Regions from separate parts of the Arthrobacter sp. R1-13 genome, predicted to be linked through region 2. Evidence: riboswitches for the same ligand, from Rfam matches in the RefSeq annotation. Region 2 holds a riboswitch; each other region holds the start of a gene.
What was found. Region 2 has a riboswitch for cyclic di-AMP ahead of M1D88_RS04210 (M23 family metallopeptidase). Riboswitches for the same ligand answer to the same signal wherever they lie in the genome.
Positions count from the first base shown of each region.

Region 1: another riboswitch for cyclic di-AMP. It lies ahead of M1D88_RS17495 (LysM peptidoglycan-binding domain-containing protein); the one in region 2 lies ahead of M1D88_RS04210 (M23 family metallopeptidase).
Region 3: another riboswitch for cyclic di-AMP. It lies ahead of M1D88_RS19770 (hypothetical protein); the one in region 2 lies ahead of M1D88_RS04210 (M23 family metallopeptidase).

Region 1 is NZ_CP096420.1:3,770,224-3,773,493, forward strand. Features, by position in the region: gene M1D88_RS17490 (SCO4226 family nickel-binding protein) at 2-250, shown strand; gene M1D88_RS17495 (LysM peptidoglycan-binding domain-containing protein) at 345-1,184, opposite strand; cyclic di-AMP (ydaO/yuaA leader) riboswitch at 1,189-1,390, opposite strand; gene M1D88_RS17500 (threonine/serine dehydratase) at 1,499-2,431, opposite strand; gene M1D88_RS17505 (hypothetical protein) at 3,139-3,270, shown strand, end outside.
Region 2 is NZ_CP096420.1:865,255-868,524, forward strand. Features, by position in the region: gene serC (phosphoserine transaminase) at 1-421, opposite strand, end outside; gene M1D88_RS04205 (metal-dependent transcriptional regulator) at 735-1,430, shown strand; cyclic di-AMP (ydaO/yuaA leader) riboswitch at 1,553-1,792, shown strand; gene M1D88_RS04210 (M23 family metallopeptidase) at 1,796-2,623, shown strand; cyclic di-AMP (ydaO/yuaA leader) riboswitch at 2,753-2,930, shown strand; gene M1D88_RS04215 (C40 family peptidase) at 2,935-3,270, shown strand, end outside.
Region 3 is NZ_CP096420.1:4,271,050-4,274,319, reverse strand. Features, by position in the region: gene M1D88_RS19780 (Y-family DNA polymerase) at 1-1,297, opposite strand, end outside; gene M1D88_RS19775 (LexA family protein) at 1,290-1,721, opposite strand; cyclic di-AMP (ydaO/yuaA leader) riboswitch at 1,927-2,084, shown strand; gene M1D88_RS19770 (hypothetical protein) at 2,087-3,270, shown strand, end outside.

The DNA.
Region 1 (3,270 bases), 1.6 Mb from region 2:
TATGCCGGAATATATGGATGTTCACCACAACATGAAAGGGCTGACCAGGGAGGACCTCCAGGCAGCTCATGCAGCTGATCTGGCCATCCAGGCCGAGGAAAACGTCAATTTCAAGAACGCATGGGCGGACCCGAAAGACGGAGTCATCTACTGCCTCTCAGAGGCCCCGTCAGCCGAAGCAGTCCAGCGGATCCACGAACGCACAGGTCACCGCGCGGACGAAGTTCATGAGTTGCCGCTGAAAGTGTGACTGACGGCGAGGCAGCTAAAGCTCAGAAAGCGGCAGATACCGGTTGTCCCGGCACCTGCCGCTTTCCTTTGCCCTGCGCTTCTGGAAGGCCGGACTAGGCAACCCGCACAAATGAGTAGCCCGAGAGCCAGGACAACGGATGAACAAGTGTTGCGTTGACATAGTTCATGCCGCTGCTGACGACTTGTCCGTTGCCGGCGTAGATCCCGATGTGCCCGGAGCTGATCACCAAGTCGCCGGGAGCGGGAGTTCCAACCACCGTTCCGTACTGGAAGAACTGCGTCGGGGCGAGGTCACCTACGCTCTTGCCGATGGAGCGGAGGGCACGTTCCACCAGAATGGTGCAGTCCTGGGTGGCGCCAATCTGGCCATAGGCGGCAGCCAGCAAAGCTGCCCCCGTGCCGCTGGCGGCCGCGGGAGCAGGCGCAGGCGCAGGAGCCGGTGCGGGCGCGGGCGCTGGAGCCGCGACGGGCTTGATGGAGGTAGATGCCAGGGACAGGGTGGGCGCAGCCGCCGACCCTGCTCCCGGAATCTGGATCTGGTTGCCGGGATAGATGATGGACGTCACCGCCAGGTTGTTGGCGGCGAGGACCGAGTTCAGGGTTACGCCGTAGCTTGCCGAAATGGCTCCGAGAGTGTCGCCGGAGACAACCGTGTGAACCTTTCCTGCGGCCGGGGCAACAGCTGCTGCCTGCACCGGTGCCGTTGCCTGGGCAGCGGTTGCGGCAGTGGCCCCGGTGGAGCCATCCGGTGCCTGGGCTCCAGCATGGGCGGGAGCCCCGACACCGAAAAGAAGGCCTGATACGGCGGCGATGATGAGGGCCGGCCTGCCCAGCCCTATAGCGTGGGACTTAGCCGAGGTCGACAACCCGCTCATGACGGTTGAGCCGGTAGGGGTGGCACGGTGGCGCGCCAAAATGGACTTTTGTGACATGGTGTTTTTGCCTCTCCCATGCCTGCGGGGTGAGCTGTCGGGTTCGGATGGGAGTTCACCCGGCCGGTCCACACCGCCGTGGGGCGGGGCGAAGCGACTTAACCCCTAGGACCTGACAAGAGGTCCGAGTGGAATCGTGGTTCCCCCGTCCCTGCCGCTGAAAAATGCGGACGAATCCCCGTCAGCGGCAGGGTTCGGCATACTGACGCGGGAATGCCCCGGCTGGAGCCGGGGGCACCACAAGAGAGTAACTTCTACTTCTGCCAGAAGTCACGTTTCGGTAACAAAACTTTTCGGCGCGTTACATATGCGTGCTAAACGGTGGCGGGGTCTGTATTGGAGCCACAGAGAACGACGGCGACCCGCTCACCTTCGGAAGGGACATAGGCACCGGACTGGAGGGCGGCGAAGGCAGCCGCGGCGCCATGCTCTACGACGACGCGGTAGTTGTCCCACAACCAAGAGCGAGCGGTAACGATGTCGTCGTCGGAAACCAGAAGGCTTGCTACGCCGGTACGGGACGCCACGGCGAAGGCGATCTCTCCGATCCGGCGTGCTCCCAGGGAGTCAGCTGCTATCCCCGAGACAGCAACATCAACAGGCTCTCCTGCCCTGAGTGCCGCGGAAAGAGTGGGGGCTGTGTACGGCTCGACGGCGAGCACCTTTGCCCGGCCTTCCACGGCTGCCGCCACCCCCGCCATGAGGCCTCCACCGCCCACCGCGATCACAACAGTGTCCACACCCTGGAGTTGTTCCAGCAGTTCAGAACCGACAGTGCCGGCCCCAGCGGCGATCTCCGGCTGGTCGTAGGCGTGGCAATAAACGGCCCCGGTCTCTTCCACATATTTTATGGCGGCCTCGTAGGCTTCGGCGTATTCGGTTCCGCCCTGGATCACGCTTGCTCCGCTGGCCACGAGTTTTCTGACCTTTACCGCCGGTGCGCTCTCCGGCACATATACAGACGCGGGGACTCCGAGCTGCTGGGCAGCATATGCGTTGGCAAGGCCAGCATTCCCACCGGAGGCGACGACGATGCCCACGTCAGGATTCAGCTCTCCCCGTTCATGGGAGGCAAGGATGCGGTTGAAGGCACCCCTGGCCTTAAATGTTCCTGTGTGCTGCATGAACTCGCACTTGAGCCACACCTCGCCCGGGAACATTCCGGAGTCAAGTTGGATCAGCGGCGTGCGGCGGACCCTTCCGGCTATTCTGGTGGCGGCTTCCTCAACGTCTGCGCGGCTGATCATGCTGACAATCGTATGGGCACACAGTAGATTCAAGCGCAGATGAGTGAGTGGATCGACCACAGTAGGGGATTCCCGTGGCAGAAGACTTCCCGCGTCGGAGCCAACGTTCTGGGTGGTGTTTTGCGGGCTGATCCAACAGCTGCTGCACCTTGCTCTGACTTTTTTCGCGGCGGCCATGCCTGGCGCGGGTTCGTCGCAGCACGGACATGAGCGCCTGGACCCGCAGTTGCCTGCGGTTCCCGCCGGACCTGCATCCTCACATTCCGGGGAACTGATGGTGGACGCCCATGTGGCAGCAGCGCTTTTGGCGGCGCTTTTTTGTCCAGGCTCCAGTCCCATGCCATGGTCCTGGAGGATCGTGACGGAGGTTGACGTGAGGGTTTGCGCAGGATTTCCACGACCTAAAGCAAGCTCAGTCAAACTTTCCTCAAGATTCTCCGCGCCTTCACAGATCTTCAAGTTTCGCATTTCTCCGCTGTTAGCGTGTCTCTTGTCGAGGCACCCGATCGACAAGATGGACATGAGGCGCTGGGGGCGCCGCAGCAGGTGAAGGCGCTTTCACGTCCCAAACCCGCGGAACCATGACCGGTTGAACACATCACCTGCCAGGCCTCACTCACGAACTTTTCAGCGATCCCGTCCTCCGGGAGCTGCAATTCTCGCGAGCCTTCCCAACATTCAGCTCTCATCACCCTTGGAGTTCCCTCATGCGCAAAAACTCGAAAAAAACTGCGGCCGTTGCAGCCATCGTCCTCCTTTCCGGAGCCGGCGCGGCCTATGCCTTCTGGTCCACGGGTGGCTCTGGAACGGGTACCGCCGCCACGTCCACCAACGTCCCT
Region 2 (3,270 bases):
CGCCGGCTTCAGCAGCAGGGGCGGGCCGGGTGCCGGGCTCAGCCTTGATGATTGAGGAGGTCTCAAGGAAGGGCGCCTTGTTGGTGGCAGCGGCAAACTTCGAACCGAACTCACCAAAGGACAGGTGCTGGGCTTTCCGTTCCACCAGCCCGAATGCGGCGACATCCCAGAATGCAGTGGACCCGCCGACGCCGAGAATGACTTCGTAGCCTTCCGGGGCCTGGAAAAACTCGCTCAGGCCTTGACGGACGGATCCAACAAGGTTCTTTACAGGTGCCTGGCGGTGGGACGTTCCCAGCAGCGTTGCCGAAGCCGCGGCCAGTGCAGCCATCTGCTCCGGGCGGACCTTGGAAGGGCCGGCACCGAACCGTCCGTCCTTGGGTAGGAGGTTGGCGGGAATAGTGATGCTGGTGTCGCTCACAATGGCTCCAATTTTCGACTTTGGACGTAGGAGATGGCCCGGCAGGTAACGGTTGCTGCAACTAAGACTCCCGTTTATTCTGCCTGACGGGGCCCACTGACGGAATTTGATCGTCACACTGCGGTCATGACCAACACCGCCGCTCATTTGGTTGGGTAGTGATTATCCGGAGTAGTTCAAAATACGTTAAGCTGGCCTGACGTACAGCACCGGGGCCGGGCTGCGTTGCGGAGGCCCCATGGGACCGCCGGCACGGTCCGGCATGAGGTACGGCTGACGGACGCAAGATACTGAGCTCGAGGAGCTGAGCTGGATGACGGATCTGATCGATACAACCGAGATGTATCTTCGGACGATTTTGGAGCTTGAAGAAGAAAACATTGTGGCGCTTCGTGCCCGCATTGCAGAGCGACTGCGTCATTCGGGGCCCACTGTCTCGCAGACCATTGGGAGGATGGAGCGGGACGGGCTTGTGGTTGTTTCGGGTGACCGCCACCTGGAGCTGACGGAAACAGGCCGGAAACGCGCCACTGAGGTCATGCGCAAGCATCGCCTGGCCGAGCGCCTCCTCGCCGATGTGATCGGTCTGGACTGGGCATACGTCCACGATGAAGCATGCCGCTGGGAGCATGTAATGAGTGAGCGGGTGGAACGTCGGATCTACGAAATGCTCGACCATCCAACGGAGTCCCCATACGGGAACCCCATCCCCGGGCTCGCTGCACTGGGCGGGGAAGCCTCGCAGCCCCTCAGCGACGGCGCAGTTAATCTCCTGGTGGCAATGTCGGCTTACCGGGTCAACTCCAATGTCCGGATCAGCAGGCTTGCCGAACCGATCCAGGTGGAGCCCGAACTCCTCGTTCAGTTGGACGAAGGTGGCATCCGGCCCGGGGCAACCATTTCGCTGGAGCGAGTGGGCGAATACATCTCAGTGCGCGTGCCGGACATCGAAGGTGCGCTGGAACTTCCGCCCGAAGTTGCGGCTCACGTGTTTGTTACGGTCAGCTGACCGTCCCTCATCAGCGGCCGCCCGGGACAGTGTGCGTGGAGCAGACCAAATATAACGAAATTATTACTGCGCCATTTAATCGCCTATAGTTGAGCACTAGCGCCGATACTAAAGCGTTACCTGATCTGAAGCCGAGCTCTGCCAGCAGATCAGGTGCACGAGTCACCTACTGGCAGAGGTGGAGGAACCACAACCGGCTGTTGAGAAACAGCCTTGGGGTGAAGTCCGCCAGCAGCAAGCACACCAACGAAGGGTCCCTCTTAGGGTTCCTCTGTGCCGGAAAGCTTGCGTGGCGGACCGGATCTTTGCACTCTCTGATCCGAATCCGACAGCTAACTTCGCAGGCTATCCAGAGAGGAAGACCTTTGACCACCCAGAACGCCAGGGGCCGTCGCCGTGCGACCGGTCCTGCTTTGGAGCTGCAAGTATCCGAAGCTGTCGCCGCCGCTGGCCGTCCCCGGGACCCGCACCGGGATGCACGCCGCAAACGCAGCCCTTTTCGTCAGGTCACAGAATTCGCCGGCGCCAGCGGTGTAGGGCAAAAGGCAGGCATCGCCCTGGCAGCCACAGGCTTGATCCTCACAGTCACGGTTCCGGCCACAAGCCCCCTGGCAGCCACCGGCGGCGTCGGCTCGACGGGTGCTGCCCTTTCCGCCTCTGTCCAGCCTGAAGTCTCCGCAGCTGCGGGCGCAAAGGTTGATTTCAGCCGCACCACCGTTTCCACCACCGGTGATCCCGACGGCAAGCTCAAGCAACTCCTCAGCGCACAGTCCGCCGGCAGCGTCAGCCGGGCAGCGTCTGCCGGAAGCCTTGGGGCCCCACTGGATTCGCTCATAACTGCCTCCCCCTTCGGCTACCGCGTCAGCCCCATCACCGGCGGCTACGGAGAATTCCACCGCGGCCAGGACTTCGCTGCCCAGTGCGGTACCGCCGTCCATGCAGCAGCCAGCGGCACGGTCACTTTTGCCGGCTGGCATCCCTTCGGAGGCGGAAACCGCGTGGTCATCGATCACGGTAACGGGCTCGAAACCACGTACAACCACTTGTCCTCGTCCGATGTCCAGGTGGGCCAGACAGTAACCCGGGGCGACACTGTGGCCCTGAGCGGGACCACAGGCGCGTCAACCGGCTGCCACCTCCACTTCGAAGTAATGGTCAACGGCGAAGTTGTCGACCCCATGGGCTGGCTCTGATTTAGATGATGGATTACTCTCACATTTCTGTGACATGCCGTGACCTGAATGTGACATTCAATCCAAAGTCCTGTACCGTCTAAACCACGCCAACTTTTCCGAAGTTGGCGCTCTTGAGTGGATTGCCTAACTCTGCCACCGCTCAAGGTCCGTTCGCATTACATCGTCTGGCAGAGGCGGGGGAACCAATTTTGGTCTTCGAAAGAAGACCTTGGGGTTAAGTCGCGAAGCTTCTCACGAAGCCAAGTGGCCGGGTGACTCCCATCCGAATCCGACAGCTCACCTCGTAGGCATTGGGAGAGGCTACTTTCGTGTCTTCACGCCACAATGCTGCGCGCCACCGTGCTCAATCGGTGCGCATGAACCCCTTGGGTTCCGTATCTAAAGCCGTTGCTAACAACGCGGGAACCGTTGGTCGCCAAGCTGCTGTCATTGCAGCTGCTTCAGGGCTCATTCTTGCTGCCGGCCTGCCAGCCAGTGCGGCGGAGGGCAATCCTGGAGTTGCCGCCACCGCGGAATCAGGCTCACAGTCCACTCAGATCGCGGTAACCGCGGAGCCGACCGCCAAGGTCGTTTTTGAGCGTCCGTCCGTGACCACCGAAGCAGCGCCGAAGATCGAGACTGTCCAGGCACAGTCCGAGGAACCG
Region 3 (3,270 bases), 1.1 Mb from region 2:
AGGCAGCCTTGACGAGCGGGAGTTCATCCCAGTGCGTGGTGTAGCGCGGGGACATCATGTCGCGTTTCATGGTCCAGTCCGGGCCTCCCCTGATGCCGGCGTGACCCAGTCCGATGGAGCCCCGGCCATAACGGCGGGCCACGTCCTCCAGAAGAGGGCCGATGCCGCGTTCCTCGTGAGGGTTCTCGAACGGAGACAGGGGCGGTTGGTTCCCCGAGGGGCGCAGATCGGTCACCATGATTCCCGCTTTCGCATATTTGATTCCCTCCTGGATCTGCGGCAACAGAGCATGCGCTGCCCGGGTAAGGAGCACGGGATCGGCGGTGGGCATCGGCAACCTGATGCAGGCCGACGGGTAGGAAGTGTCCTGGGGGTTGTAGTAGGACGTGGCGGCGTATGCCGTGAGGACTCTGGTCTGCAATCCGTGCTTGGCCAGCCTGGCGCTGGCCTGCTGACCGTAAATGCTGAGGACCTGGCGAAGTTCATGGACGGTAGTGATGGGCGTGGAGAAGGACCTGCTGAAAATCAACTGGTCCCTGCCGATCCGCTCCTCCTCCATCGGAATGCATGGTGTGCCCTGAAGCTCCAGGACGGTGCGCATCACCATCACTGAGAAGCGGTCCCGGATCATCACAGGATCTGCCTTTGAAAGGTCAAGGACCGACTGGATTCCCATGGCATTGAGGCGTTTGGTCAGGCGGGAGGCGATGCCCCAGATCTCGATCACCGACAGCCGGGCCATCAGTGTTTCCCGCTGGGCGAGGGGGAGGGAATCCCAGAGGCAAACACCGTTGAAGCCCGGATTGTTCTTGGCCCACTTGTTCGCAAGTTTTGCCAGGGTCTTGGTTCCTGCGATTCCGACGCACACCGGCACGCCTACGTTGCGGCGCACGGCGGCCTTCATCTCCAGTCCAAGCCGAAGGAGCTCATCCGGGGTTCCCTTGACGCCAAGGAAGGCCTCGTCGATGCTGTAGACCTCCAGCCAGGCCGAGAACCTGCTGAGGAGTTCCATCACGCGCGCGCTGATGTCGCCGTACAGCTCATAGTTGCTGGACCTGGCCACCAGGCCCCACTCCTTGACCCGTGGTGCGATCTTGAACCAGGGCTCGCCTACCGGGATGCCCAGTGCCTTGGCCTCGGGTGACCGGGTAACGGCACACCCGTCGTTATTGGAGAGCACAACCAGTGGCCGACCTTCCAGGGATGGGTCAAAGGCACGCTCAGCCGAGGCATAAAAACAGTTCACGTCCACGTGGGCGATCTGCTGCATCCGGTGCATCATTGCCGGCTTAGACATGGTGGAGGCACCTCGTGGCCACGCCCCAAATGATGAGGTCGGACAGTGCTGCAACGCGGATATCCGGGTAGTTCGCACTTTCCGCCTGGAGCAGGACGCCGCTTTGTCTGATGCGGAGGCGTTTGATGATCAGTTCACCGTCCAGTACGGCGATGACCACGGACCCGTCCTTGGGCTCCAGGGCGCGATCGACGATCAATTCGTCCCCGTCGCTGATGCCCGCCCCCTCCATTGAATTTCCCGAGACCCTCACCACGTACGTGCTGGTGATGTCCTTGATGAGGTGTTCGTTGAGGTCGATCCTGCCGTCAAAGTAGTCCTGCGCTGGCGAGGGGTAGCCTGCAGCCACCGCCACAGGGGAGATGAGAACCGTGAGCAGCGAGCTGCCGGCGGCTATCATACGAGGACCCACAATAATGCCCACAACACACCTTCATTCGAATATATGTTCGATAATTCAGTGTACTGCGAGGTCGGACAAAAAGGCCTATCGCATCCGGATGGTGCAACGTGACTCGCCGCCAACCTTTTCCTGTTACCTAAACGTGACTTTAAGGGAGGGTTTCCTGTACGGTTTGTGCGTGGCCCATCTGGATCGGGCCGCGTCCGGGCTGACGCCGAGCTCTGCCACATCCCGGACTCCCAACACTAAGGCAGAGACGGGGGACCCAGAGTCTTCGGGCCGCTACCCAGCGGCCCGTGGGGTGAAGCCGTCACGTCTAACGTGCCGGCCGGTTGACCTCTTCCGAACCCGACAGCTAACCTCGCAGGCGTTGAGAGGCAACCATCATGTCCCGTTCTTTCGATCAGTCGCGCCCTTTACGCGCCGGACGGCATCGCGCAGAAGCTGCGCCATCCGTCAAAACCCCCAGCCCAACAAACCCCGCCGCGGAAGAGCCGAACCTCGGGACGGCTCCCACGGACCCCGTTTCCACCACCGTGATTCCGGCCGCGCCGATTCCCGCAGAACCTGAGCCCACTGCACCGGTTTCCACCGTCACGCGGCGAAGCAGGGACAGGCGCCCGGCCTTTGAAGTACCCCCTGCCCCCAGGACTGCGCCTGTGACTGAAGCCGCTCCGACGACCGTGCAGGAGAGCTCCGCTCCGGAAACCGCACCCATAGCCGAAGTGCGTCCCGCCCCCGCAGCGACGCGACGGAGCAGGACGGGGCGCGCGGCAGTTGAAAAGCCAACGGTGAGCGCATCGGCCGCCGCTGCAATCGACGCCCAGACGAGCGCACATAGCCCTCAGCTGGCTGCCGTATTCAGTTCCAAGCCCGATGATGTCCTGAAGAAAGCCGTTTCGGTTCGTGTCATGGGTCAAAGGATGGCCGTCGTAGCCGGAGCCTTTGCCGTGCTGCTTGGCGTAGGAGCAGCCAGCCAGGCCACAGAGCTGCCCTTCTTCGGCAAGGAAACTTCCGCCCAGGAGGCCCCCGGCACAACGAACGCGACTCGGGCGACCTCCGGAATACGGCCGACCGCCGGAACCACTACCCCCCGGCCAACCGTCTCGGCCACGTCCCCTGGGACAACCAGCGGCACCCCGGCCCAAGCGGCGGCCGGTGCCGATGTCCCGGCGGCAGCGGATCAACAAGGCACTAGCCTGCCTGGTGTGGGCAGCCTCCCCATGCCGGTGGACGCTCCCACCCTGGCGGCAATAGCGGCTGCCTCCACCGCCGCGGCTCCGCCCGCCTCTGCCACGTCCCCGAACGCCCAGCCTCCGGCCTCTTCCTCGAACCCTCAGCCCGCGCCGGCCTCGCCAACGGCGGCACCGGCTCCTGCGACAACCGCAGCACCAGCACCAGCACCAGCACCGACACCGACACCGTCGCAGTCACCGAGTACACTGCTGACGCCAGTTACCGGCTTGCTCGACCCCTTGCTGGGCACGGCCACCGCTACGGCTCCCGCAGCCGTGGACGGCGCTGCGGAAGACGTCGTCGATACCAGCACTTATGCCAGCAGCCGCCTGGC